DNA from 3 places in the Halomonas caseinilytica genome. Region 3 is predicted to be linked to each of the others. Evidence: riboswitches for the same ligand, from Rfam matches in the RefSeq annotation. Region 3 holds a riboswitch; each other region holds the start of a gene.
The links. A riboswitch is a leader RNA that binds a small molecule or an ion and turns the genes downstream of it on or off. The one in region 3 is predicted to bind thiamine pyrophosphate.

Region 1: another riboswitch for thiamine pyrophosphate. It lies ahead of HSDC_RS11400 (SLC5/6 family protein); the one in region 3 lies ahead of thiM (hydroxyethylthiazole kinase).
Region 2: another riboswitch for thiamine pyrophosphate. It lies ahead of thiC (phosphomethylpyrimidine synthase ThiC); the one in region 3 lies ahead of thiM (hydroxyethylthiazole kinase).

Annotation. Positions count from the first base shown of each region.
Region 1 is NZ_BDEO01000009.1:74,139-82,185, reverse strand. It holds gene HSDC_RS11415 (N-acyl-D-amino-acid deacylase family protein) at 1-162, opposite strand, end outside; gene HSDC_RS11410 (MurR/RpiR family transcriptional regulator) at 165-1,028, opposite strand; gene HSDC_RS11405 (amino acid deaminase) at 1,196-2,407, shown strand; TPP riboswitch at 2,688-2,796, shown strand; gene HSDC_RS11400 (SLC5/6 family protein) at 2,786-4,201, shown strand; gene HSDC_RS11395 (TenA family protein) at 4,188-4,892, shown strand; gene ilvD (dihydroxy-acid dehydratase) at 5,042-6,730, shown strand; gene HSDC_RS11385 (hypothetical protein) at 6,737-7,420, opposite strand; gene HSDC_RS11380 (XRE family transcriptional regulator) at 7,551-7,832, opposite strand.
Region 2 is NZ_BDEO01000001.1:225,151-233,197, forward strand. It holds gene HSDC_RS00990 (aminotransferase class V-fold PLP-dependent enzyme) at 1-332, opposite strand, end outside; gene thiC (phosphomethylpyrimidine synthase ThiC) at 587-2,476, opposite strand; TPP riboswitch at 2,557-2,667, opposite strand; gene tenA (thiaminase II) at 2,876-3,544, opposite strand; TPP riboswitch at 3,616-3,759, opposite strand; gene mdoH (glucans biosynthesis glucosyltransferase MdoH) at 3,804-5,714, opposite strand; gene HSDC_RS01010 (OpgD/OpgG family glucan biosynthesis protein) at 5,701-7,248, opposite strand; gene HSDC_RS01015 (lysophospholipid acyltransferase family protein) at 7,441-8,047, opposite strand, start outside.
Region 3 is NZ_BDEO01000018.1:74,596-82,642, reverse strand. It holds gene HSDC_RS16060 (serine hydrolase) at 1-1,253, shown strand, start outside; gene HSDC_RS16055 (DMT family transporter) at 1,426-2,301, shown strand; gene thiE (thiamine phosphate synthase) at 2,310-2,948, opposite strand; gene thiM (hydroxyethylthiazole kinase) at 2,938-3,744, opposite strand; TPP riboswitch at 3,778-3,878, opposite strand; gene HSDC_RS16035 (peroxiredoxin) at 4,320-4,958, opposite strand; gene HSDC_RS16030 (C40 family peptidase) at 5,205-5,708, opposite strand; gene HSDC_RS16025 (DUF6482 family protein) at 5,791-6,135, opposite strand; gene gloA (lactoylglutathione lyase) at 6,273-6,806, shown strand; gene HSDC_RS16015 (metal ABC transporter substrate-binding protein) at 6,915-8,018, opposite strand; gene HSDC_RS16010 (metal ABC transporter permease) at 8,038-8,047, opposite strand, start outside.

The DNA.
Region 1 (8,047 bases), on a different contig from region 3:
CAGATGGCGTCCGTGAGCCTCGATGACGGTCGTGGCGTCGTCCGCATCGAGCCTTCCCACGGCGGCGATGCGTTCGCCGTTCACGGCGACGTCGGCCGGGAAGGGGGCGCTACCGGTGCCGTCGAGCACCGTGGCGCCGCGAATCAACAGGTCGAAATGCATGGTCAGTCCCCGAGTGGCTGGCGGTTGTCGCCGCCGCGATGGGCGTCCAGGGTGATCTTGAGCCGGCGCAGCTTGTCGCGGGAGCGGTCCTGGTGACGCAGAGCGAGCTCGAGGGCCAGCACATCGATGGCGGCGAGCACGGCATAGCGGGATGCCGAGGGGTGATAGATGAAGTCGGTCTCGCGGGTGGCCACCGGCAGCACGACATCGGCGTTCTCGGACAGGGGCGAGCCGTTGGCGGTGATCGCCACGACTCGCGCGCCGTACTGGCGGGCGATCTGTGCCGACTCGACGATCTCGGGCGTGTAACCGCTCACCGAGAGGGTGACCACCACGTCGTCGGCTTCCAGGGTCGAGGCCACCATGCGTGGCAGCAGCGATTGCGGGTAGGCGCTGATCGCATACCCGAGCCGGACCAGCCGGAACTGCAGTTCCTGGGCCAGCATGGTGGAGCCGCCGCCGGCACCGAACACCAGGATCTGGCGGGCGCCGTCGAGCAGATCGATGGCGCCCGCCACGTCGGCCTGTTCCATCAGCTCGCGATTGACGCCGAGCGTCTGGGTGGCGATGTCGTAGACAGCGCCGAGCCCATCGGTATCGCCGGCATCCTGGATGAAGCGTCGTCCGGCCGCCAGGGCGCGGGCCAGGCGCAGCTTGAGGTCGCGTACATTCTGGCACCCCACGGCACGGGCGAAGCGGGTCACGCTGGCGTCGCTGACGTCGGCCCGCTCGGCGATGGCGCCGATGCTAGCCTCGCTGACGAAGTCGATATCGGCGAAGATCAACTCGGCGACCTTCTTTTCGGCGTCACGCAAGCCGGCGAAATCGCTGGTGATGCGCGACAGAATGTCGATGTCCTGAGTCACCGCTGTCTCCTGGGGTGTGGCCAATGGCCTCGAGAGTGGCTGTGGTTGTCTGTCGAATACGTTATGGTATTTTCTAACAACAAATCAATATCTGTGAAAGTTTTTATCAGGCCGGCCGTCGGACAGGCATTTCGCAAGGCCGAGGCCCGCAAACGAGGAGTGACGAGATGCACGAGACGGCGCCGAAGATGGGCAACAAGGGAACCCCGGAATCCGGGGCTTCACTGCTGGAGGGCGTGAGCCTGCCGGCAGCCGCGATACAGGCGGCGCCGTTGGCGCACAACCTGGCGTGGATGCAGCGTTTCGCCGAGGCGCATGGCGCCCAGTTGGCGCCGCACGGCAAGACCACCATGACGCCCGAGCTGTTTCGCCGTCAGCTCGAGGCCGGCGCCTGGGGAATCACCCTGGCCACCGCGCCACAGTGCCGCGCGGCCTTCGTCAGCGGGGTCGAACGGTTACTGATGGCCAACCAGCTGGTGGGATGTGCCAACATGGCGATCATCGCCGATCTGCTCGAAGCCGGCGCCGATTTTTACTGCGTGGTCGACGGCGAGGACAATGCTCGGGCCCTGGGGCGCTTCTTCGACGAGCGCGGCCTGACCCTCAAGGTATTGATCGAGCTGGGCGTCGAAGGCGGGCGCACTGGCTGTCGTTCCGTCGAGGCGGTGAGCGAGCTGGCTCGAGTCGTCGACGCTGAACCGGGCCTGGCGCTGGCCGGCATGGAGGGCTACGAGGGAGTGGTGCATGCCGAAGACCCGGTGCCGGCGATTCGCGATTACGCCGCCCGGCTGATCGAGGCCGCTCGTCGCTTGGATGGCGAGGGTCGGTTTACCGTGGATGCCCCGATCATCACCGCCTCGGGGTCGGCCTGGTATGACCTGATCGCCGAGGCTTTCGATGCCGCCGAACTGCGTTCACGCTTCACGCCGGTGATCCGTCCTGGCTGCTATGTAGTGCACGATCACGGCATCTACCGCCAGGCTCAGCGTGGTGTGCTGTCGCGTCGGCCCGATCTGCACGAAGGGTTGCGACCGGCGCTCGAGGTCTTCGCCCAGATACAGTCGTTGCCCGAGCCGGGGCTGGCGATCATCGCGCTCGGCAAGCGGGACATCGGCTTCGATCACCTGCCCGAGCCGCTGCGCCGCTATCGTGAGGGCGGCTCGGCGGACGAGGCCCTGAGCGTCGAAGGCTGGGAGCTCACCAAGCTGATGGACCAGCACGCCTTCATCCGCCTGCCCGAGGGCGCCGACGATGTCCGGGTCGGCGATGTGGTGGCCTTCGGGGCTTCCCACCCTTGCCTGACCTTCGACAAGTGGCGGCGGATCTGCCTGGTCGATGAGCGGCTGAGGGTGACCGAGATGCTCGAGACGGCGTTCTGAGCGACTGCCCGGAACTATCGAGGATCAAGAACGATATCCGCCAGGGGCAAAATCAATCCGTCGACAAGCCTGCGAGGAGGCGCTGTGAATACCTCCCTGTACGCTACCGACGCCATTCCTTGGCGTCGGACCTCCTCTTCGGCTTGTCCCCGGTGCCTCTTTGTCATGCCCAGCCGAGCCACTGTTCGTCTTCCACTGCTGAGTGTGGCATGCTGTCGGGCGGTCCTTTCGGGCCGTCATGCGCACGGGGATTTCTGCACCCTGTGCCCCACAATTCATTCACTGTCGCCAGGGGAGTCTCGTACCGACGGGGCTGAGAGAGCGCGTGGCGCTGACCCTGGAACCTGATCCGGTTCACACCGGCGGAGGAAGTGCGACATGCCTTACCTGACGTCAGCCGTGCTTGGCGCGGCGCTGCTGTGTTTTGCCTATCTGGGCCTGCGGGCTCGCCGGGCCGATGGCCCCCTCGACGACTATGTGACGGCGCGGAACTCCCAGAGTGCCCGCTCGCTGGGCGTGTCATTCCTGGCTTCGGGCATGGGCGCCTGGATTCTCTTCGCGCCACCGGAAATCGGTGCCATGGTGGGGCCGTTGGCGCTGGCCGGCTATGCGATCGGCTCCTCCTTACCCTTTATCGTGCTGAGTCTGTATGGCCCGGTGATCCGTCGTTATCTGCCCGAGGGGCGCAGCATCGGCGAGTTCGCCGAGGCGTGCTACGGGCAGGGCGTGCGCCGCTGGGTCACGCTTGTCTCGATTCTTTACATGGCCTGTTTCCTGGCCGCCGAGTTGACGGCCATCGGCGCGATCGCCTCCTTGCTGTCCGAGGTGCCGTCGTGGCTGGTGGTGATGGGGGTAGCGGTGGCCACCCTGGTGTACACGGCCGTGGGCGGGCTGCGCGCCAGCCTGGCCACGGATCGCTGGCAGGGCTGGCTGTTGCTGGCGCTCCTGGTGCTGGTGGTTGGCGTGGTGATCTGGGTGCTGCCGCCCTTGCCGGAGAACGCTGAAATGCCGACCGCGCCTTCGGTGAATGCGCTCTCGGTGGCCCTGACCCTGATCATCGCGGTCACGGCGGCAGAGCTGTTCCACCAGGGCTATTGGCAGCGCGTCTGGGCCGCCGAGACGAATCGTGCACTGGGACGCGGCGCTCTGCTGGGTGGGGCCGGTGTGCTGCTGGTGATCATGGCCATCGGGGGGCTCGGCATGCTGGCCGTCATGCATGGGTTGCCGCTGGGCGAGCCGCCGATTCCCTTCTTCGCCCTGCTGGCCGAGGCGCCGAGCTGGCTGGGCGTGCCGGCACTGGTACTGGCCGTCACCTTGGTGGCCTCGAGCGTGGATACCCTGCAGAACGCCATTGCCTCGCTGGTGGTGGCTGGCTCCGGGCGCCGCGGCCTGTCCATCGGCACCGCCCGGTTGGTGACCGTGCTGCTGATGCTCCCGGTGGTGGTGGTCGCCTTGCAGGAGCTCTCCGTGCTGCGGCTGTTTTTGATCGCCGACCTGCTGTGTGCCGCCACTGTGGTGCCGGTATTGCTGGGTGTCTGGCATCGGATGAGCTCGGTGGCGGCGATGGCCGGCGGCGTGGCTGGCCTGGTCGGTGCGATCGTGCCTGGCTGGGTAACCCAGGGGAGCCTGATGGCAGGCGTACAGGCGGCCAGCTTCCCGGGCGGCATTCCCACGCTCTCGCCGTTTCTCTGCGCTCTGGTGGCGTCCACCCTGGTCAGTCTGTTGATTGCCTGGTGTTGGCCAGCCACACGCGCCCCTCTGTCGGCGAAGGAGGCACGTCATGACCACGCGTGACAGCTGGCGAGCCTGGGCCTCGGGCCGGAAAGCCCCTCGCATCACCGACTGGCTGCGCGAGATCAGCGAGCCCGACTGGTCCGCCACGGTGCACCACCCGCTGTTCGACGATCTGGCCGCCGGGCGTCTGGAGGGCAAGCGTTTCGCGGCCTACATGGTGCAGGACTATGGGTTCGTGGACCCCTTCACCGCCTTGATCGGTCACGCCATCGGTCATGCGCCGAGCATGGCGGATCGCGTGGTGCTGGGACAGTTCATGGGCATGTTGACCAGCGACGAGAACAGCACCTTCCAGCGTACCTTCGAGGCCTTTGGCGTGTCGGCCCGAGCCGACCACCTGCCGGCGACCCGTGATTTCCGGCACCTGCTTCACGAGGTCGGCATGGGCGGCCAGGCTTCCGCAAGTGGCCGCTATGCCGAGATACTGGCGGTGCTGGTGGTCACCGAATGGCTCTACCTGGCTTGGGCGACCCGGATTTCCCGGACCGAGGGCCTGCATCCACTGATGGGCGAGTGGATCGACCTGCATGACAACCCGGACTTCCAGGCTTTCGTCGACTGGCTGCGCCAGCGCCTGGACGAAGAGGCGGCCGGGCTCGATGACACCGACTTCTCGCGGATGGCCGAGCGCTTCCGCGAGACGGTGGCCAAGGAACTGGCGTTCCACGACGCCGTCCATCCCTGCCGCTGACGCTGTTGGGGAGGCCATCCTCGGCCACGAACGGGTTGTCAGCGCGGGCATGCCCGGTCACTCTCTGAAGGCCAGGCCTTTTACGCGAAAGGGCCCGCTCGTCGACTTTTTATATGACAACCAGGACTAGCGACCCGAGGAGAGCCCGCATGAGCGATACGCCAAGTGATGCACGTCGTCGATATTCCGCCCCGGTGGTAGATGGCGTCGGCAAGTCGGCCAGCCGCGCCATGTTACGTGCGGTCGGCTTTTCCGATGACGACTTCAGCAAGCCGCAGGTGGGCATTGCCTCGACCTGGAGCCAGGTCACGCCCTGCAACAGCCATCTCGCCGAACTGGCCGATCGGGCCAGTGCCGGGGCCGACGCGGCGGGTGGCAAAGGAGTGATCTTCAATACCATCACCATTTCCGATGGCATCGCCAACGGCACCGAGGGCATGAAGTACTCGCTGGTGTCGCGGGAGGTGATCGCCGACTCCATCGAGACGGTGGCCGGCTGCGAGGGCTTCGATGGCCTGGTGGCGCTGGGCGGCTGCGACAAGAACATGCCGGGGTGCCTGATGGGGCTGGCCCGATTGAATCGCTCCAGCGTCTTCGTCTATGGCGGTACCATCATGCCCGGCGCCGACCATACCGACCTGGTCTCGGTGTTCGAGGCCATGGGCGCCCACAGTCGAGGCGATCTCGATCTCATTGACGTGAAGCGCATCGAGGAGACGGCGATTCCCGGCCCCGGGGCCTGTGGCGGTATGTACACCGCCAACACCATGGCCTCGGCCATCGAGGCGTTGGGCATGAGCCTGCCGGGCAGCTCCGCCCAGAACGCCGTGTCGGACGAGAAGCGAGCCGACAGTCATGCGGCGGGGGAGGCCGTCTTGAACCTGCTCGAGCATGACATCAAGCCTTCGGACATCATGACCCGGGAGGCCTTCGAGAATGCCATCACGGTGGTGATCGCGCTGGGCGGCTCGACCAATGCCGTGCTGCATCTGATCGCCATGGCCGACACCATCGGCGTGCCGCTGGGTCTCGATGACTTCACCGCCATCGGCCGCCGTGTGCCGGTGCTTGCTGACCTGCGTCCCAGTGGGCACTACATGATGAGCGAGTTGGTCGCCATCGGCGGTATCCTGCCGCTGATGAAGACCCTGCTCGATGCCGGCCTGCTGCATGGCGATTGCCTGACGGTGACGGGGCGGACCCTGGCAGAGAACCTGGCCGATGTGGCGCCCTATCCCGAGGGCCAATCGATCATCGCCCCCCTCGAGGCACCGCTCAAGGACGAGAGCCATCTGCGCATCCTCTACGGCAATCTGGCGCCGGAGGGAGCTGTGGCCAAGATCACCGGCAAGGAAGGCACCCGGTTCACCGGCACGGCGCGGGTATTCGGCTCCGAGGAGCAGGCCCAGGTGAGCATCAACGACGGCGGCGTGGTGGCCGGCGATGTCGTGGTCATCCGTTACGAAGGGCCGCGTGGCGGGCCGGGCATGCGCGAGATGCTGACGCCGACCTCGGCGATCATGGGGCGAGGCCTCGGCGACCAGGTGGCCTTGATCACCGATGGGCGCTTCTCCGGTGGCAGCCACGGATTCGTGGTCGGTCACGTCACGCCCGAAGCCTTCGACGGCGGCCCCCTGGCGCTGCTGGAGGATGGCGACATCATCACCATCGACGCCGAGGCCAATACCATCGACGTGGCGCTGGACGACGATGAACTGGCGCGGCGGCGTAACGCCTGGCGACGCCCCGAGCCTCGCTATACCCGGGGCGCCCTGGCCAAGTATGCGCGGGTTGTCAGCTCGGCCTCGATGGGCGCGGTGACCGACCGCCTGGAGTGACCAGGGTCACTCCGAGACGGCCGAGCGCATCATGTCCTCGAAGGACTTGGCGTTCTCGGGCAATTCGAAGACATCCGGCGCCGGCGAGGCGTCGGTCAGCTCGGCCAGTCGAAAGCGGTCACCGAAGCGCAGCATACCCAGGCCGCGCTCTTCCAGCGAGGTGGCGATGGGGTCGGGCTCTCCGGTCATGGTGCGCTGGTAGTCGTGGAAGGCCGACATCAGTTCCCGCACCTGGGCATCGTCGCTGAGCACTACCTCGTCGTCGTGTGCGGTACCGTTCTTGTCGGTCCACTGGAGCCGATAGATCTCGCCTTCGAGGCCGGCGATGGTCTCGCTGTCGCCCGTGGCGTCGAGGGCGTCGACCTGGCTGGCCTGCTGGCCGGTCATGGTCTCGAGCTCACTGCCGCCCATGTTCTCGGCCATGTCCTTCAGCTTGGCCATGTCCATGACCATGGTTTGCCCCTGTACCTGGGTGACCAGATAGCCGTTGCCATCGCGGAGCAGCATGAAACCGGCTTGCGACTGGTCGGGAAAGTCCATTCTCAGGTTTTCGCCGGCCCAGCGTACGTCCATGGTGACGCTGCCCTGGTCGGACTGGGCCTCCAGCGTGGCACGGCCATCGGCCATCGCGGGGGACGCAGCGGCCATGACGAGCCCGGTGGCCAGCAGGCCGGTAACGAGATGTCGCATGGGGAAACTCCCTGTATCGCTGATCGGTGAAGGCTGGCGGCGTGCCAGCCCGTTGCTGGAGACTTTCTGAAAGCTATCGGCAGTCGTCGATCGGTCGGGTAGTGCCTGGGGCGACGGGCTGCCGGGGCGTTCAGGAAGACGTGAGTTCGGGGTCGATGGTCCTTCGCAGGCTCCGCAGCTCGTCGAGGGTGAGCTGTTCCAGGCGCCCGGCGAGGAGGTCGCTGATCTTCTGCATCGGCAGGCCGGCGCGGCGGGCAATATCGCGGCTGCCGAGATCTGATACGGCGATCAGCCGAGTGAGGATGCGCATGAGGCGCGTGCGTTGTTCCAGGTCCCTGACATCGAGGTCAGGGCATCTTCGTGGAGGAGGATCGACGGGATCCGTCTCGCAGGTATGGCTTGCCGTGCTCATGATGCTCCAGTGGGACAGAACGACCGCTACAGGATGCAACCTTTTTCCCACTTTCGCCAGTCTCTGACAAGTCCGAATCGGCAGGTCGTGGCAGGCAAGGCGTCGGGCACGGCGAGTGGGGCGCGTCCGGGGCGCCAGGCTACGACGAAAGGGGTAGGAAAGGGTTGAGGAAAGGGCTGAGGAAAGGGGCGAGACAGGGGGCGAGAGAAGGGAAG
Region 2 (8,047 bases), on a different contig from region 3:
TCATCCACGCGCCGCGCCTTGCGCACGTTGAGTTCCGAGGGGATCCGGCCCATCTCCAGGATCTGGCTCCAGCGGTAGCTGAACCAGCCATTGCGGATCACCAGGCAGCGCCGGTCGATGCCGAACTGACGGGCCACGGCCTCCATGCCGAAGGTACCACTGCCGGGGACGATGACCGTCGAGTGAGCACGGTAGACGCGTTTCAAGGTGGTGGAAACGTCGCGCATCACCTCCTGGAAATTCTGCGACATATGGTTGAGGGCGCGATCGGTGTAGACCACCGAGTATTCGAGCAGTCCGTCGGGGTCGACATCGGGTAGCAAGCCGGCCATTTCTCTCTCCATCGTGGGTGGCGCATCAAGCGTATTCCGAGGATATGCGCAATCCGTGCCGTAGACCAGCCTATCCTATGCCGATTCATAAGTAGGCCGCTAATGGAGTGGCCAGGGCGACAGCGGCGCAGGCCTGGGCAAAAGGAAAAACCGGACTCGGTAACCCAGAGAGGGCAACCAGGGAATGCCGACGATAGTGCGGGAATGTCGGTGGGGTAGCCGGGTCGTGGCAACGACCCGGCCCGGTGCCAGGATCAGACCTCCTTGTAGAGTTCGGCACCTTGTTCGCGGAATTTTGCGGCCTGCTCCTCCATGCCTTTCCTGACCGCTTCGCGGTCGCCATCGAGGCCCTTCTCCCTGGCGTAGTCGCGGACCTCCTGACTGATCTTCATCGAGCAGAACTTGGGCCCGCACATGGAACAGAAGTGGGCGACCTTGGCCGAGTCCTTGGGCAGGGTCTCGTCGTGATACTCCCGAGCGGTGTCCGGGTCCAGGCCGAGGTTGAACTGGTCCTCCCAGCGAAATTCGAAGCGTGCCTTCGACAGGGCATTGTCACGACGCTGGGCGGCCGGATGGCCCTTCGCGAGGTCGGCGGCGTGCGCGGCGATCTTGTAGGTGATGATGCCGGTCTTGACGTCGTCCTTGTTGGGCAGGCCCAGGTGTTCCTTGGGCGTCACATAGCAGAGCATAGCGCAGCCATACCAGCCGATCATGGCCGCACCGATTCCCGAGGTGATGTGGTCGTAACCGGGGGCGATGTCGGTGACCAGCGGCCCCAGGGTGTAGAAGGGAGCCTCGTCACACTCGCGGAGTTGCTTGTCCATGTTTTCCTTGATCAGGTGCATGGGCACATGGCCGGGACCTTCGATCATTACCTGGACATCGTGCTCCCAGGCGATCCGGGTCAGTTCGCCCAGCGTCTCGAGTTCGGCGAACTGGGCCTCGTCGTTGGCATCGGCCACCGAGCCGGGGCGCAGTCCATCGCCCAGCGAGAAGGCAACGTCATATTGCTTGCAGATCTCGCAGATTTCCTCGAAGTGGGTATAGAGAAAACTCTCCTGATGATGGTAGAGGCACCACTTGGCCATGATCGAGCCACCGCGCGAGACGATGCCGGTGGTGCGCTTGGCGGTCAGCGGCACGTAGCGCAGCAGCACGCCAGCATGAATGGTGAAGTAGTCCACGCCTTGTTCGGCCTGTTCGATCAGGGTGTCGCGGAACACCTCCCAGGTCAGGTCCTCGGCCACGCCCTTGACCTTCTCGAGCGCCTGGTAGATGGGCACGGTGCCGATCGGCACCGGGGCGTTGCGGATGATCCACTCGCGAGTCTCGTGGATGTTCTGGCCGGTAGAGAGATCCATGATGGTATCCGCGCCCCAGCGGATGCCCCAGGTCATCTTGTCGACCTCGTCCTCGATGGACGAGGTCACCGCCGAGTTGCCCAGGTTACCGTTGATCTTCACCAGGAAGTTGCGGCCGATGATCATTGGCTCGGATTCCGGGTGGTTGATGTTGTTGGGAATGATGGCGCGTCCGGCGGCCACTTCGGCACGCACGAATTCGGGGGTGATCTCCTCGGGCAGGCGGGCGCCGAAGCTTTCGCCAGCGTGCTGATGGCCGAGGATGCGCTCGACCTCTTCGGTACCCAGCGCTTGCCGGCGCTGGTTCTCGCGGATGGCGATGAACTCCATCTCGGGCGTGATGATGCCCTGGCGCGCATAGTGAAGCTGGGTGACGTTGCGACCGGGCTTGGCGCGGCGGGGTGTACGGGTCAGATCGAAGCGCAGCGGAGCGAGCATCGGGTCATTGGCGCGGCGCTGGCCGTACTCGGAGGTTGGGCCGTCGAGGCGTTCGGTGTCGCCGCGCTCCTCGATCCAGGCGCGGCGCAGTTCGGGCAGGCCACGACGCAGGTCGATGCTGGCCTCGGGGTCGGTATAGGGGCCAGAGGTGTCGTAGACCAGCAGTGGAGGATTGTCCTCGTCGGGACCGGAAGTCTGGGTCGGGGACAGGGAAATTTCACGGAAGGGCACTCGGATGTCCGGACGCGAGCCTTCCACGAAGATCTTGCGCGAGCCGGGCAGGGCCTGAATGGCGGCGTCGTCGACGCGCGCGCTTTCGGCGAGAAAATGGTCGGTCTTTGCCATCGGTCGGTCTCCCTTTGCTTGGATGATGTTGTTCAGGGAGGACAGCTGGGAAGGACATTGGCAGCCGGGCGGGAAGGCCCGACGGCGTGTCGCTTGATCCCTACGCTGGTCCTAGCCAGTTCAGGTTCAACGGGATCCATGCTGTCTCCGCATGATCTCAGCCGTCGTCAACGGCACCCCGTCAAGCGTGGTGTTGCCCGCCGTTGCTGGCGGACGGGTTCAGTGCCGGGAAGTCTCTGCCTGGAGCCCGGGGCTGATCCGGTGACAGGTCTACGAGGAGGCGCTATGAACCCATCCCTGGGCGCTACCTACGCCATTCATGGCGTAGGACCTCCTCTACGACCTGTCTCCGATGCCCCTTGCGTCCGCGCAGCCGGCAATGGATATCAAGGCAGTGGGCTAGTTTGCGCCATCCAGCCCCATTTGCCAGAAGTCGATCTCCAGTCGGGTGGCGTCGCGGAAGATGGTGGCCAGACGTGCGAAACGCTCGGGCGTGACCTCTGCCAGGCGGGCATCGAGCCAGGCGACTTCGTCGCGCATGGCGCCTTGGAAGTCGTCGCTTTCGTACATGGCGATCCAGGCATCGAAGGGGTTGTCGCCGCCGCGTATGGTGTCCTGGCGTGCATTCAGCCAGTTGGCGATTTCGCCGTAACCCACCAGGCAGGGGGCGAGCGCCACGTGCAGGTCGAGCAGGTCGCCGCGATTGCCGGTGTCCAGTACGTAGCGGGTGTAGGCCAGGGTGGCGCGGGCTTCGGGTAGCCTGGCCAGGTCATCCTTGGAAATGCCCCATTCGCGGCAGAATCCCACGTGCAGGTCGAGTTCCACGTCGAGGATGGTCTTGAGCCCCTCGAAGGCATGGCGCAGCTCGTTCAGGTCGTGGCTCTTGTAGGCGGCCAGGGCATAGGCCCGAGAGAAATGGATCAGGAACAGGTAATCCTGCTGCAGGTAGTGGCGAAAGGCTGCCGGCTCGAGGCTGCCGTTGCCGAGGGAGCGGACGAAATCGTGCTCGATATAGGCGCGCCAGTCCTGCTGGCAGGCGTCGGTCAGGTCGCTGAAACGATAACCCATCATGTCTCCGGTGTCGGGATCCGGAAGGTGGGCGAAGCGAAACAAGGAGGGAGGACTGACAAGCGGAGAGGTCGAGTCCACCGCCTGATTCCCTACGCCGGTTCACGTGCGCACGAGGTCGCACCTACCCGGATCAGGTTCCACGGGATCAACGCTGTGTTCGTCGCGAACGCGCGTCATCTCAGCCGGCCCAACCGGCACCCCGTCAAGCGAGTAGCCTCAGTCTAGCAGTTTGCTCGGCAATGAAAAGTCCTCGTCGTCACTTGCCGATGCCCTGTCCCTGAGCGGGCAGGCGGCGTGCCCAATCCCGCGAAAACGACTGGAGCGGCATGTCGCGGGGATGTTCCACCGGCGGGGGCGCCGGTTCGGCGTCGCCCTCGACGGGTGTCGGCAGCGTCAGTTCTTGAAGCACGGTGGGCGGTGTCGTCTCACTGGGAACCAGTAACAGGCCGCGTTGCCGTAGACGCCGGCCGATGGTGAGACTGCTGCTCAGGCGAACCAGGGGGGCTGCCAGCATCAGACCCAGCCATACCGGTGTCAGCCACCAGAAGAAGGTCGGCGTGTACCACCAGGTGGCCCAGGCCCAGCAGACGCCGGCCAGGGTGCCAGGCCAGGTGTGGCGTAGCGCCTCGCGCCAGGGAAGAGCTCGCCCCTCGCGGGATTGGGGGTTCCAGGCGACGGTGCGCCCGATGAGTACTTCGATCACGAAGCGACTGTGGAAGACCATCATCAAGGGAGCGATCAGCATGGCGAACAGGGCTTCCAGCAGGGCGCTGTTCACCAGCCGGGTTCGGCCGCCGTAGTGGTCCGGGTGCTTGCGCAGGGCCAGGCAGACGCCCAGGACCTTGGGCATCAGCAGCATCGCCAGGGTGCCACCCAGCAATGGCATGATCAGGTTGGGTGGGGCGATCGGCCAGTCGGGAAAGAGCTGGGCATTGGACGTGAAGAAGTTGGGCTCGATCAGGGCGCGCATCAGGGCATCAATGGTGCTGACCACCAGGATTGCCAGCCAGATCAGCGATGACAGATAGGCCAGGGCACCGCACAGGAAGTGCACACGGCTGACCATGTGCAGGCCGCTGCCTCCCAGCAGTCGAAGGTGTTGCAGGTTGCCCTGGACCCAGCGGCGATCACGCTTGGCGTAATCGAGGATATGGCTCGGCATTTCCTCGAAGCTGCCGCCCAGGTCGGTGCGCATGCGCACTTCCCAGCCGGCACGCCGGAGCAAGGCGGCCTCGACGAAGTCGTGGCTCAGGATGTCGCCGCCGAGCGGCGGACGGCCGGGCAGTTCCGGGAGTCCGCAATGCCGGGTGAAGGCCTCGACGCGCATGATGGCATTGTGCCCGAAGTAGTTGGCGGCGTCGGACTGCCAGAAGCTCAACCCGGTGGCGAGCATGGGCGCATAGACCGCGGCGGCGAATTGGTTGGCGCGGCCGAACAGGCTGTCCTGGCGAACCGGGATCGGTACCGTCTGCAGCAGGCCAAGGCGTGGGTTGGCTTCCATCTCCGCGATCAGCTCGTGCACCGTGTCGCCGCTCATCACGCTGTCGGCGTCGAGCACCAGCATGAAATCGTAGTGTCGTCCCCAGCGCTGGCAGAAGTCACCGAGATTGCCGGCCTTGCGACCGGCATTGCTGTTGCGGTGGCGGTAGTGGAGCTGGCAATGGTCGGCGAGGCGATGCTGCAGTGCGGCCATGGTGGTGCGTTCTCGGGCGATCGTCTCGGCGTCGGTGCTGTCGCTGAGCACGAAGGCCTCGATGTGTCGTGCTTCGGTGACAGGGGGCAGGTCCCGGCAGGTGGCCTCGAGACCGGCGGCCACTCGCTCGACATCCTCGTTGTGGATCGGCATGACCAGTACGGTACGCGAATGCACATCCTTGGGCGGTCGGGGCGGCGACGCCTTGGCCAGGCTGAGGGGGTCACGGCCGGTCAGCGTCAGCGCGAAGCCGATGATGCCGCTCCAGAAAGCGATGGCGATCCAGCCGAAGGTCACGGCGAACAGCCCCAGGATGACGAGTTCCAGGGGCGTCAAGCCGCCGACGTGGAGGATGCGGAACATGGTCCACAGCCCCAGGCTGGTCGTGGCGGCGACCAGCAGGGCAAAGACCAGGCGACGCGTGCGCCGGAAAGGAACGGGGGCCGCGATGGCTCGGGAGTCAACGTCGCTCATCGGGATACCAGACATAGTTCCAGGTTTCGGTCAGGGGTTCACCGTGAAGTGTCAGGGCCAGGCGCATGTCGGCCGGCGTGCCGTCTTCCGGGGAGAGCCGGAAGTTGGCGCGCCAGGTGTTGTCGCCGGGCAGGCGCTGGACGCGCGGCTCGAGAATTTCGCCGTGGGAGGTCGTCAGCCGTGCCTCCACCGGTTGGTCGGCATCGAGATCCTCGAGAGAGGGGCCCTGGAAGTCGACGATGAAGTGGCGCTGGCTGGTTGGGGGCGGATCGTCCTGGCCCGGCATGGCGCCCCAGCCCTGGCGGCTGCGAATGACATGGGCGAGCCGCTGATCGGGGGGCGTGGCGCCGAAGGTGCGCAATCGATAGCGGAAGGTGCGTGATTGCCCGGCCTCGAGCGACTGTTCGGGGACCCAGTAAGCGGTGATGTTGTCATTGGCCTCGCTGTCGGAGGGGATCTCGACCAGTTCGAGGTGACCCTTGCCCCAGTCGTCCAGAGGGGTGACCCATTCGCTGGGCCGAGTTTCGTAGTGGGCCTCGGCGTCGAGGTAGCCGTCGAAGTGCCGAGGCCGCTGGACCAGGCCGAATCCCCGCGGGGCGGTATCCTGCAGGCTCGAGATATGCAGCTTGTCGGGGTTGCTCAGCGGTCGCCAGATACGTTCGCCGCTGCCGGTATGCAATGCCAGGCCGCTGGAATCATGGACCCGCAGGCGATAGTCGTCGGCCGGATAGTTGGCGATACCGCCGTGCATGAACATGCTGGTGAGCGGAGCGATGCCGAGCTTGCCGACGTCCTCGCGGGCAAAGAGGCGGGCTTCGGTATCGACGACGGTCTGGCTGCCGGGGTCGATGTCGAAGCGGTAGGCACCGGTCAGCGAGGGGCTGTTGAGCAACGCCAGCACGGTCATGCGGGTCGCGTCCGGTTCGGGCTTGACCAGCCAGAATTCGCGAAAGGCGGGGAATTCCTCACCGTGGGGTTCTGCAGTATCGATGGCCAGGCCTCGGGAAGAGAGGCCGTACCCCTGGCCTCGACCCACCATGCGGAAGTACGAGGCGCCGAGAAAGACCATGAACTCGTCGCGGTACTCGCCACTGTTCAAGGGATAGTGGAGGCGGAAGCCCGCATAGCCCAGGTCGTCGAGATCGAGCTTGGCGAGCTCGTCGGTCTCGCCGTCGTAACGGAAGTGCGATGTCTCGAAAGGCAGAGGCTGCACATCGCCGTCGGGGTCCACCAGATTGAGGGTGACCGGCCGGTCATAGAGAAATCCGGGATGAAACAGCTGGACCTCGAACAACCCTTGATCGTGCCAGATCGCATCCTCCGGGCGAAAACGTATCTGCCGATACTGGTCGTAATCCAGCTCGGCGAGCGCCGGGGGGATCGTCGGCGCCGCATCATTGTAAGGTTCATCGGCCAGGCGTTCGGCCCGGTCGGTGATGGTGTCGTATAGATCCTCATTGGACGAGGATCCGGCGGCTTCCATGGCCACCAGGCTCCCCAGCGCAAAGGCCAGGAGTCGGGTCGGCAACATCATGTCGCGTGTCTCCATACGGTCCCGCCGGCACTTCCCCGCGCAAGCCGGGCCAGGAGGTTCAGGTCATCCCGGAGCTTCTTGTGATGTCATGGATGCCTTGGGTGAGGTGTCACTCGCGGCGCTTGCCTCGAGCCTGTTGCATTGTCCTACCTTTGTCGATGCGTCGCCAGGATGGTTCCTGATTTCCCTGGATCAGCGATAGAGGCGAAACCGTTTCCAGTCCGGGCGCTGTTCGGCCTCCTCGGGTGTCTTGCGATAGCGCTTGTATTCCCATTGATACTGAGCCGGGTCCAGGGCAATGGCCGCCTCGACGCTGGCATTGACGCCGGCGGCGGAGGTTGCCTCGTTGCTGTCGTAGACACGCTCGTCGGCGGCCAGGAAGTGGATGGCGAAACCGCGTCCGGGCAGGCGGCGTGCCACCCCGGTGACCACGCGAGCTTCGGTGCGGGCCACCAGTTTGGGCAGCAGTGTGGCGGTGTAGGCCTGGCGCCCGAAGAAGGGCGCGAAGACACCGCTGCCCCATCCCGGTTCCTGGTCCGGGAGGATGCCGACCGCCTCGGTGCGTTTCAGGGCCTTGAGCAGGGCGGCCACGCCGCGAGGGTTGGTGGGTACCAGGCGTGCCCCCTGACGCTCGCGCCCCCGGCGGATGATAGGGTCGAGCGCTGCCAGCTTGGGTGGCTCGTACATCGCCGTGAAGGGAAAGTGGCTCGACAGCCAGAAGTTGAGCACTTCCCAGTTGCCGAAGTGCGGCGCCAGGACGATGACGCCCTGTCCCCGGTCACGCGCGTCGTCGAGCAAT
Region 3 (8,047 bases):
TGACCAAGATGATGACACTCTACATGCTGTTCGAGAAACTCGATCAGGGTCGCATGACGCTGGGGCAACGCTTGCCCGTGTCATCCACCGCCGCCGGGATGCCGGCCACCAAGCTCTGGCTGAAACCGGGCGACAGTATTCCGGTGGAAAAGGCCATCCAGGCGCTGATCGTGCGTTCTGCCAACGATGTCGCGGTGGTGGTGGCCGAGGCGCTCGGTGGTAGCGAATCGCATTTCGCGCGGATGATGACCTCACGAGCCCATGAACTGGGCATGCAGAATACCACCTTCCGCAACGCCTCCGGTCTCCCGGACGACCGTCAGGTCACCACGGCCCGGGACATGGCACTGCTTGCCAGGCGTCTGATGCTCGATTTTCCCCAGTATTACCCCTACTTCTCCCTGGATCGCTTCACCTGGCGCGGCAAGACGCTGACGGGCCACAACAATCTGCTGAACAGCTATCCGGGGGCCGATGGCCTGAAGACCGGTTTCATCCGCGCCTCCGGCTTCAATGTGGCAACCTCGGCGAAGCGTGGCGACCGACGCATCCTCTCGGTGGTCATGGGGGGGTATACCGCCGCCTCCCGGGACGAGCACATGGCCAATCTGCTGGATCGTGGCTTTCTGCGTGCCTCGCTGCGCGACGGGCGTGGTTTCCTGGCCGATACCCGGATCACCAATGATTATCTATTGCCCGATGCGCAGCGTCCGATGTCACCGCCGTCCGGTCAGATGCTGGCGAGTGCCGACAATGCCTCCGCGGCCGACTCGCAGCCTGCCAGCTCGCCTTCCCGGGATGAGGTCATCGCGACGGCCGATACGGGCGTTGGGGGAGCGACATCGACACCCGAGCCGGTCTCGACCTCTGAACCGGCCATGGCGTCGGCGTCCGAGCGGAGTGCCTCGCCACGGCCGGCATCCACGGTGTCTGTTGCTTCGACGGCGCGCCATGATGCCGACCCGATCCGTCGCGTTGTCGATCAGCAAGAGGCGGCGTCGGCGAGCCCGGGAGGTTGGGGCGTACAGGTCGGTGCCTTCAGCAATGCCGATCATGCGCGGAGCCTGGCGGCCCGGGCCGCGGAACGCCTGACCGCCGAGCTGGCCGATGCCCGTGTGGCGGTCCCGCATGTCGCCGAGGCCGGCGTCTATCGGGCGCGACTGGTGGACATGCAGGAAGGGCAGGCGCGTAGCGCTTGCAGACGCTTGCAGGCACAGGGGATGGATTGCATGGTCGTGCAGGCCTCTCTCTAGTCAGGCAGCCCCTTCGGTAAGCGCTGAACGTCCATGGGCGGGGTTGTCGCCACCCGCCGAAGCCATTAGCTTGGTAGCCAAGTTGACATCGCCCCGCTGGCCTCGCCGGCGGGGTGGTTTTTTTGGTTCATCCACGAGGCCCGGCGCGGGGCAACAATGCTAGGGAGGTGAGATGTCATCATCGTTCAAGGGCATCTTGTGCATGTGCGGTGGGGTTCTGTGCCTGGCGCTGGGCGATGCCATTACCAAGTGGCTCGGCGAGACGCACTCTCCGTTGCAGATCATCTTCTTTCGTACCCTGGTGTCGCTGCCGCTGATTGCGCTGATCGCCCGTTTCAATGGCGGACTACGCAAGTTGTCGACGCGCCGCCCCGGCATTCATCTGATGCGTGGCCTGATCTTCACCGGGACCATGATCTGCTTCATGTGGGGGCTGACCCTGCTGCCGCTTGCCGAGACCACGGCCATCGCCTTTGCCGCACCGTTGTTCGTGAACCTGCTGTCGGTGCCGCTGCTCGGCGAGCGGGTCGATCGAACCACCTTGCTGGCCACTTGCCTGGGGTTTGTCGGCGTGCTGGTGGTGGTACGACCGGGAGGCAGCAGCTTCCAGCCGGCGGCTCTGATCGTGGTCGGGGCGGCGATCTTCTATGCCCTGACGATGATCACCGCGCGTCGTTATGGCGACCGCGAGCACCTCTGGGCCATGGTCTTCTATACCACCCTGGTGCCGATGCTGGTGTCGGCGGTCACCCTGCCCTGGGTATGGCAGATGCCGGCGCCCATTCACTGGCCGTTCTTCCTGCTGGCTGGCGTGCTGGGGGTCGGTGCCATGATCGGGCTGACCCTGGCGTTTCGTTATGCGCCGGCGGCACTCGCCGCTCCCTTCGACTACACGGCGTTGCTCTGGGCCGTGCTGCTGGGCTGGTGGCTGTGGGATGAGGTGCCGGACCTGTGGGTGTTCGTCGGTGGTACCCTGATCATCGTCAGTGGTCTGGCAATCGCCTATCACGAGCGGCGGGTCGCTCTGAACCGCCGACCCACCGCCTGACGGCGAAGTCAGCGCCGGGGCATGCTGGAGGCCGCGGGCTGAAAGAAGTCCCGGGCCGCGGCCTCCGGGTCCGGCTTGCCGCAGATCGCCGAGATCACCGCCAGGCCATTGGCGCCGGTCTGGCGCACGGCCTCGACATGTTCGGCCTTCAGGCCGCCGATGGCCACCGTGGGCAGGGGGCTGGCATCGACCAGGGCGGCCAGGCCCTCGAAGCCGAGGGGGGCGGCGTGATCGTGCTTGCTGGGTGTGGCGAAGACTGGCCCCAGGCCCAGATAGTCGAGTTTGCCCGCTTCGATCCTGGCAAGCTGTTCGTGAGTCTGTACCGAGAGGCCGAGGGTGGCGTCCGGACCAAGGGCGGCCCGGGCGTCGTCGACGTCGCCGTCGTCCTGGCCGATGTGCAGGCCATCCGCGCCACTTGCCAGGGCCACTTCCAGCCGATCATTGATCAGCAGGGGAACACCGCTGCCCGCCAGGACAGTCTTCAAGCGTCGTGCCACCGGCACCAGCTCGGCATCGCTGGCGTGCTTGTCGCGCAGTTGCACCAGGGTCACGCCTCCGCGCACGGCGGCAGCAACGGTGTCTTCCAGCCCCCGTTCGGCGCACATTTCGGGGTCGGTGACCAGGTAGAGAGAAAGGTCAAGTCGCATGGGTGATCTCCAGTTGGGCACGGGCCGTCAGGGTGTTGGCGTCGAGGGCATGCAGGGCATCGAGGAAGGCCACGGCGAAACTGCCGGGACCCGAGGCATGCTCTCCGGCGATGCTGCCGGCCACGGCGTAGCTGGCCAGTGCCGCCACACAGGCGTCGAACGGCTCCTCGCCGATGGCCAGGTGGGCGCCCACCACGCCGGTCAGGGCACAGCCCAGTGTGGTGACGAGTGGCATGAGGGCATGCCCGCCGGCCACACGGGCCAGGCGCTTGCCGTCGGTGACGAGGTCGGTCTCGCCGGTGACCGCGACGACCGCGCCGGTACGTCGGGCCAGCACCACGGCGGCACGCTCCGCCGCCTCGGTGGTGTCGGTGCTGTCCACGCCCTGGCCACCACGGCCTTGTTCGGCCAGGGCCATGATTTCCGAGGCATTGCCACGCACCGCAGTCGGTGACAGTGCCAGCAGCCGGGCGCCGGCCTCGCGGCGCAGGGCCGTGGCTCCCACCGCCACTGGATCGAGCACCCAGGGCGTTCCGGCGTCAGTGGCGGCGCGGGCGGCATCTTCCATGGCATTCACCCAGTCGGGCGACAGCGTGCCGATGTTGAGCGTCACGGCGCCGGCCAGGGCGGCAAACTCCCCGACTTCCTCGCGCGCATGAGCCATGGCCGGCGAGGCCCCATGCGCCAGCAGCACATTGGCCATGGTGTTCATGGCGACATGATTGGTGATGTTGTGAACCAGTGGGCGGGTCTCGCGCACGCGGCCCAGGTGGTGAGCGAGATCGATGGTATGCATGGCGCCTCCCGGGCGGCGGGAGGTGCTGGCCCCGGAAGGGCCGGCACGACTCCCTCCGCCGGCATTATCCGGGTCAGGTGATGAGGGTGCGTCTCAGCCGGGCGGCATGGCGTCCGGCGCCCCTGTCGTCGACCTTCTACTATCCGTGCCCGGTCGGGGCCTGTAAAGAGGGGTCAGGCGAGTTGCAGGACGGCCAGGGTGAGCAGGCAGGCATGCGTGAGGCTGTGCAGCAGGGAGGCGGGGTTGGTCTCGGGGTATCGGTATCGCCGTCTTCATCGGTGAAAAGCAGGATGGCAACGGCCGAGGCGAGGCCCAACAGCCCTAGCGGCAGACCACCGACTTCCCAGCAGGCGATCACCCAACCCAGGGCCAGCGTCAGGACGCCGGCCAGGATGAGGCCTCCGGCGCGATAGCGAGTTGCCTCGGAGGCGGGTAAAGCATGATGCGTCATCATCGTGCGTTCCTCACGCGTTGCAGCAAGGGAGCGCAAGCATAGCCCCCATTGTTTTAACGGGGCTTGAATGTTCAATGACAGCGTCATGAAGCGGTGGCGACCTCGGCCGCCACCGTGTCGATCAAGAGCGCTTGGGCTGCTTGACCAGGCGCAGATAAGGCTTCTGCTCGTCCCAGCCTTCCGGGAAGAGCGTCTTGGCTTCCTCGTTGCTCACGGCGGGAACGATGATGCAGTCGTCGCCGTCCTGCCAGTTCACCGGGGTGGCCAGCTTGTGCTCGTCGGTGAGCTGCAGGCTGTCGAGCACGCGCAGCACCTCGGCGAAGTTGCGGCCGGTGCTGGCCGGGTAGGTGATGGTCAGGCGGATCTTCTTGTTCGGGTCGATGATGAAGACGCTACGCACCGTCAGGGTGTCGTTGGCATTGGGGTGAATCATGCCGTAGAGGTTGCTGACCTTGCGGTCGCTGTCTGCCAGCAGCGGGAAGTTCAACCCTTGGCCCTGGGTTTCCTGAATGTCGCCGGCCCAGGCTTCATGATCCTCGAGCGGGTCCACGGACAGGCCGATCGCCTTGGTGTTGCGCTTGTCGAACTCCGGCTTGAGCCGCGAGACTTCGCCGAGCTCGGTGGTGCACACCGGGGTGAAGTCCTTGGGGTGCGAGAACAGGATGACCCAGTTGTCTCCGGCCCACTCGTGGAAATTGATGGTGCCAGCGGTGCTTTCCTGGGTGAAATCTGGCGCGATGTCGCCGAGTTGCAGTGACATATCAGGCTCCTATCAGTTGAGTTGATGGCATCGAGAGACGGTGCCGGTTCGACGGCTTCAAGCATTGCACGATGAAGGCGCCGGTGGAAACAACCGCTGGCCATATGCTCAGTCGAATTCACGCTTAGCTTCGAGACGGCAGAGCGCAAGATGTAAGCGCAAAGAGGTCGTTTACGTGCGCCAAATGAGCCCCTCGAGCTGCAATCCAGCGCCGATATGGCCGAGCGAAGTCGTTCATGACGCTCGCTAGGGCGCTGGGGCGGCGGCGCCGAGATATCGCTTCTGCCAGTATTCCAGCCCCACTGGTGTGGTCGTGACGCGTCGCCCGCGGCCGGGGGCGTGGATCATCTGGTCATGGCCCAGGTAGATGCCCACGTGACTGGCATTGCCGTCTCCGGCGGTGTCGAAGAACAGCAGGTCGCCCGGGCGCGCCTCATCGATCGGCGGCAGGGTCTCGAATTGCCGACGGGAGGTGCGCGGGACACTGATGCCCGCTCGGGCGTAGGCGAGTTGCACCAGTCCCGAGCAGTCCAGGCCTCTCGGTGTGTCGCCGCCGAAACGATAGGGCGTTCCGAGTGCCTGGCGCGCTTCGGAGAGGATCATGGCGCGCTCCATGGAGAGGTTGCCGTCATCGCGGGTGGCCAGGTCGGGGCCGGCGCAACCGGCCAGCCACAGGAGGAGCAACAGCGCCAGGGGCCATCTCGGCAGGTGTGGCGCGGAACGGTGCAGGTAGGTGGATCGTCGCGGCATGTGTGCTCCGAGCAGGGCTATCCAGATGTTTCGGCCGGTCGTCCCGAAACAGATTAGCCCGTGATGTCGGCGCTGGCGAGTATTAGCGGAAGGCGATGCGCGTGCCGTGAGTCAAGCGTTCCTCGGGTGTCATGGCGTGTCCTGGCACGCCGATCATTTCGTCGCCGCATTGATCGTCCCAAGTCAGGACGCCATGGGTCAGCCCGAGTTCGCCGAGGCGTTCGCGAATCTCACCGGTGCCCGAATAGGTGCAGGTATGCCCTGCCTTGTCGGTGAGGGTGGATACGCCGTTGGCATGGTGGAGGCGCACCGTGTAGATCCCATCCTGGGATTCCACCTCGACGATGGGCGAGAACCCGTGAGCCAGGGCGTGGGAGAGTTGCTTGTAGGTGATGCGATCACCCGGGGAGAGGTCGCTGGCGGCCATGATGAGCCCCTTCGCATGGTGGTCTCTTCCCTCAATGTAGAATCCCGTCGGGCGTATCGCCATTCTGCTCCTGGGGTGGAAATTCTGGTGTCTTGCCCCCATTCAGGCATCTCGATCCATATGCGAAGGAGAAGACCATGAGCTTCCAGGGTGAGCAATATCCCGGCGTGAAGTCGCCGGCTGCCGAGACCGATGGCTTCCGTCTGAATCACACCATGCTGCGCGTCAAGGATCCCCGGGCGGCGCTGGACTTCTACTCGCGTGTCTTCGGCATGCAGGTATCGCGCAAGCTGGATTTCGAGGAGATGCAGTTCTCCCTGTACTTTCTGACCAAGCTCGAAAAAGGCGATGAGGTGCCGGAAGACAAGGCGGAGCGCAGCGTCTGGACCTTCAGCCAGAAGGGGCTGCTGGAACTGACCCACAACTGGGGTACCGAGGATCAGGCGGATTTCGCCTATCACGACGGTAACGCCGAACCTCAGGGATTCGGACACATCTGCTTTGCGGTGCCGGACCTGAAGGCCGCCGAGGCTTGGTTCGATGCCAATGAGGTCGAGTTCATCAAGCGCGCCGACCAGGGCAAGATGCCGGATGTGGTCTTCGTCAAGGACGTGGACGGCTACTGGATCGAGGTGGTCGAGGCCGCGCGGATGGCCGACAAGGGCGACTGACGCCAGGCGCCGAGAGGCGGGCTGCGAGGCCCGAACCGCCGCACCTGAACGCCACAGAGGCCGCCCGAGATAGGGCGGCCTCTTTCGTCGTACGGCTCTGAGTGGGGATCAGTGCTCGTGTTGTGACTCGGGCTTTGAAGCGCCTTCGGCTTCCGGGTCGGCCAGGGCGTCGTGCAGCACGCGAGCGTTGTGGCGCATCATGCCGATATAGGTGCTGGCTTCGCCCTCGGGCGACAGGGCGCCGGAGTAGAGTGTGCCGGCCACCGGGCGGCCGGTTTCCTCGGCGAGCTGGTCGATGATCGCCGGGCTGGTCATGCTCTCGTGGAACAGAGCCTGAACGTTGTTGGCTTTGATCACGTCGATCAATTCGGCCATATGGGCGGCGCTGGGTTCGGTGGCCGTCGTCAACCCAGCTGGTGACAGGAAGCTGACCCCATAGGCTTTCGAGAAATAGCCGAAGGAATCGTGGCCGGTAATGACGCTGGTGGATTCGGGCAGTGCCGCCATCTGCTCATGGATCTCGGCATCCAGGGCGTCCAGGTCAGCCATGTACGCTTCGGCACGTTGGCGATAGGCCGCTTCATGTGCCGGATCTGCGGCGATCAGGCCGTCGCGGATATTGGCCACATAGCGTTTGCCGAGCACCGGGTCCAGCCAGGCATGCGGATCTTGGCCGCCGTGATCATGATGGTGGTTGTGCTCGGCGTGGGCGTGGTCTGCATGCTCGTGACCACCATGGTCATGGCTCGAGTGATCATGGCCCGAGTGGTCATGTTCGGCGTGGTCATGGCCAGAGTGATCGTGTCCGTCATGACCGTGATCCGAGTGATCATGGTTGTCGCTGCCAGTGGCCTCCTGCCGAGAGGTGATGCCTTCCGTGGCCACGACCCGGGGGCCTTCGTAGTCGCCGGCATCCAGCAGACGTTCCATCCATCCTTCGAAGTGCATGCCGTTGAACACCACCAGGTCGGCATTCGTCAGGTTCCGGGCATCGTCGGGGCGCGGTGAATAGACATGGGCATCGCTGTCCGGGCCGACCAGTGCGTCGACCTCGACGTATTCACCGCCGACCTGTTCGACCATGTCGGCCAGGATGCTGAAGCTGGCGATGACCTGCACGCGCTCCTCGGCCAGGGCGCTGGGCATGGCCAGGAGGGCGGATAGGCCGGCGATCAGTGCGGTGCGACGCTTGACGGGAGTGGCGGATGACATGGGGAGATCTCCTGAACGGTCAGTGGGGC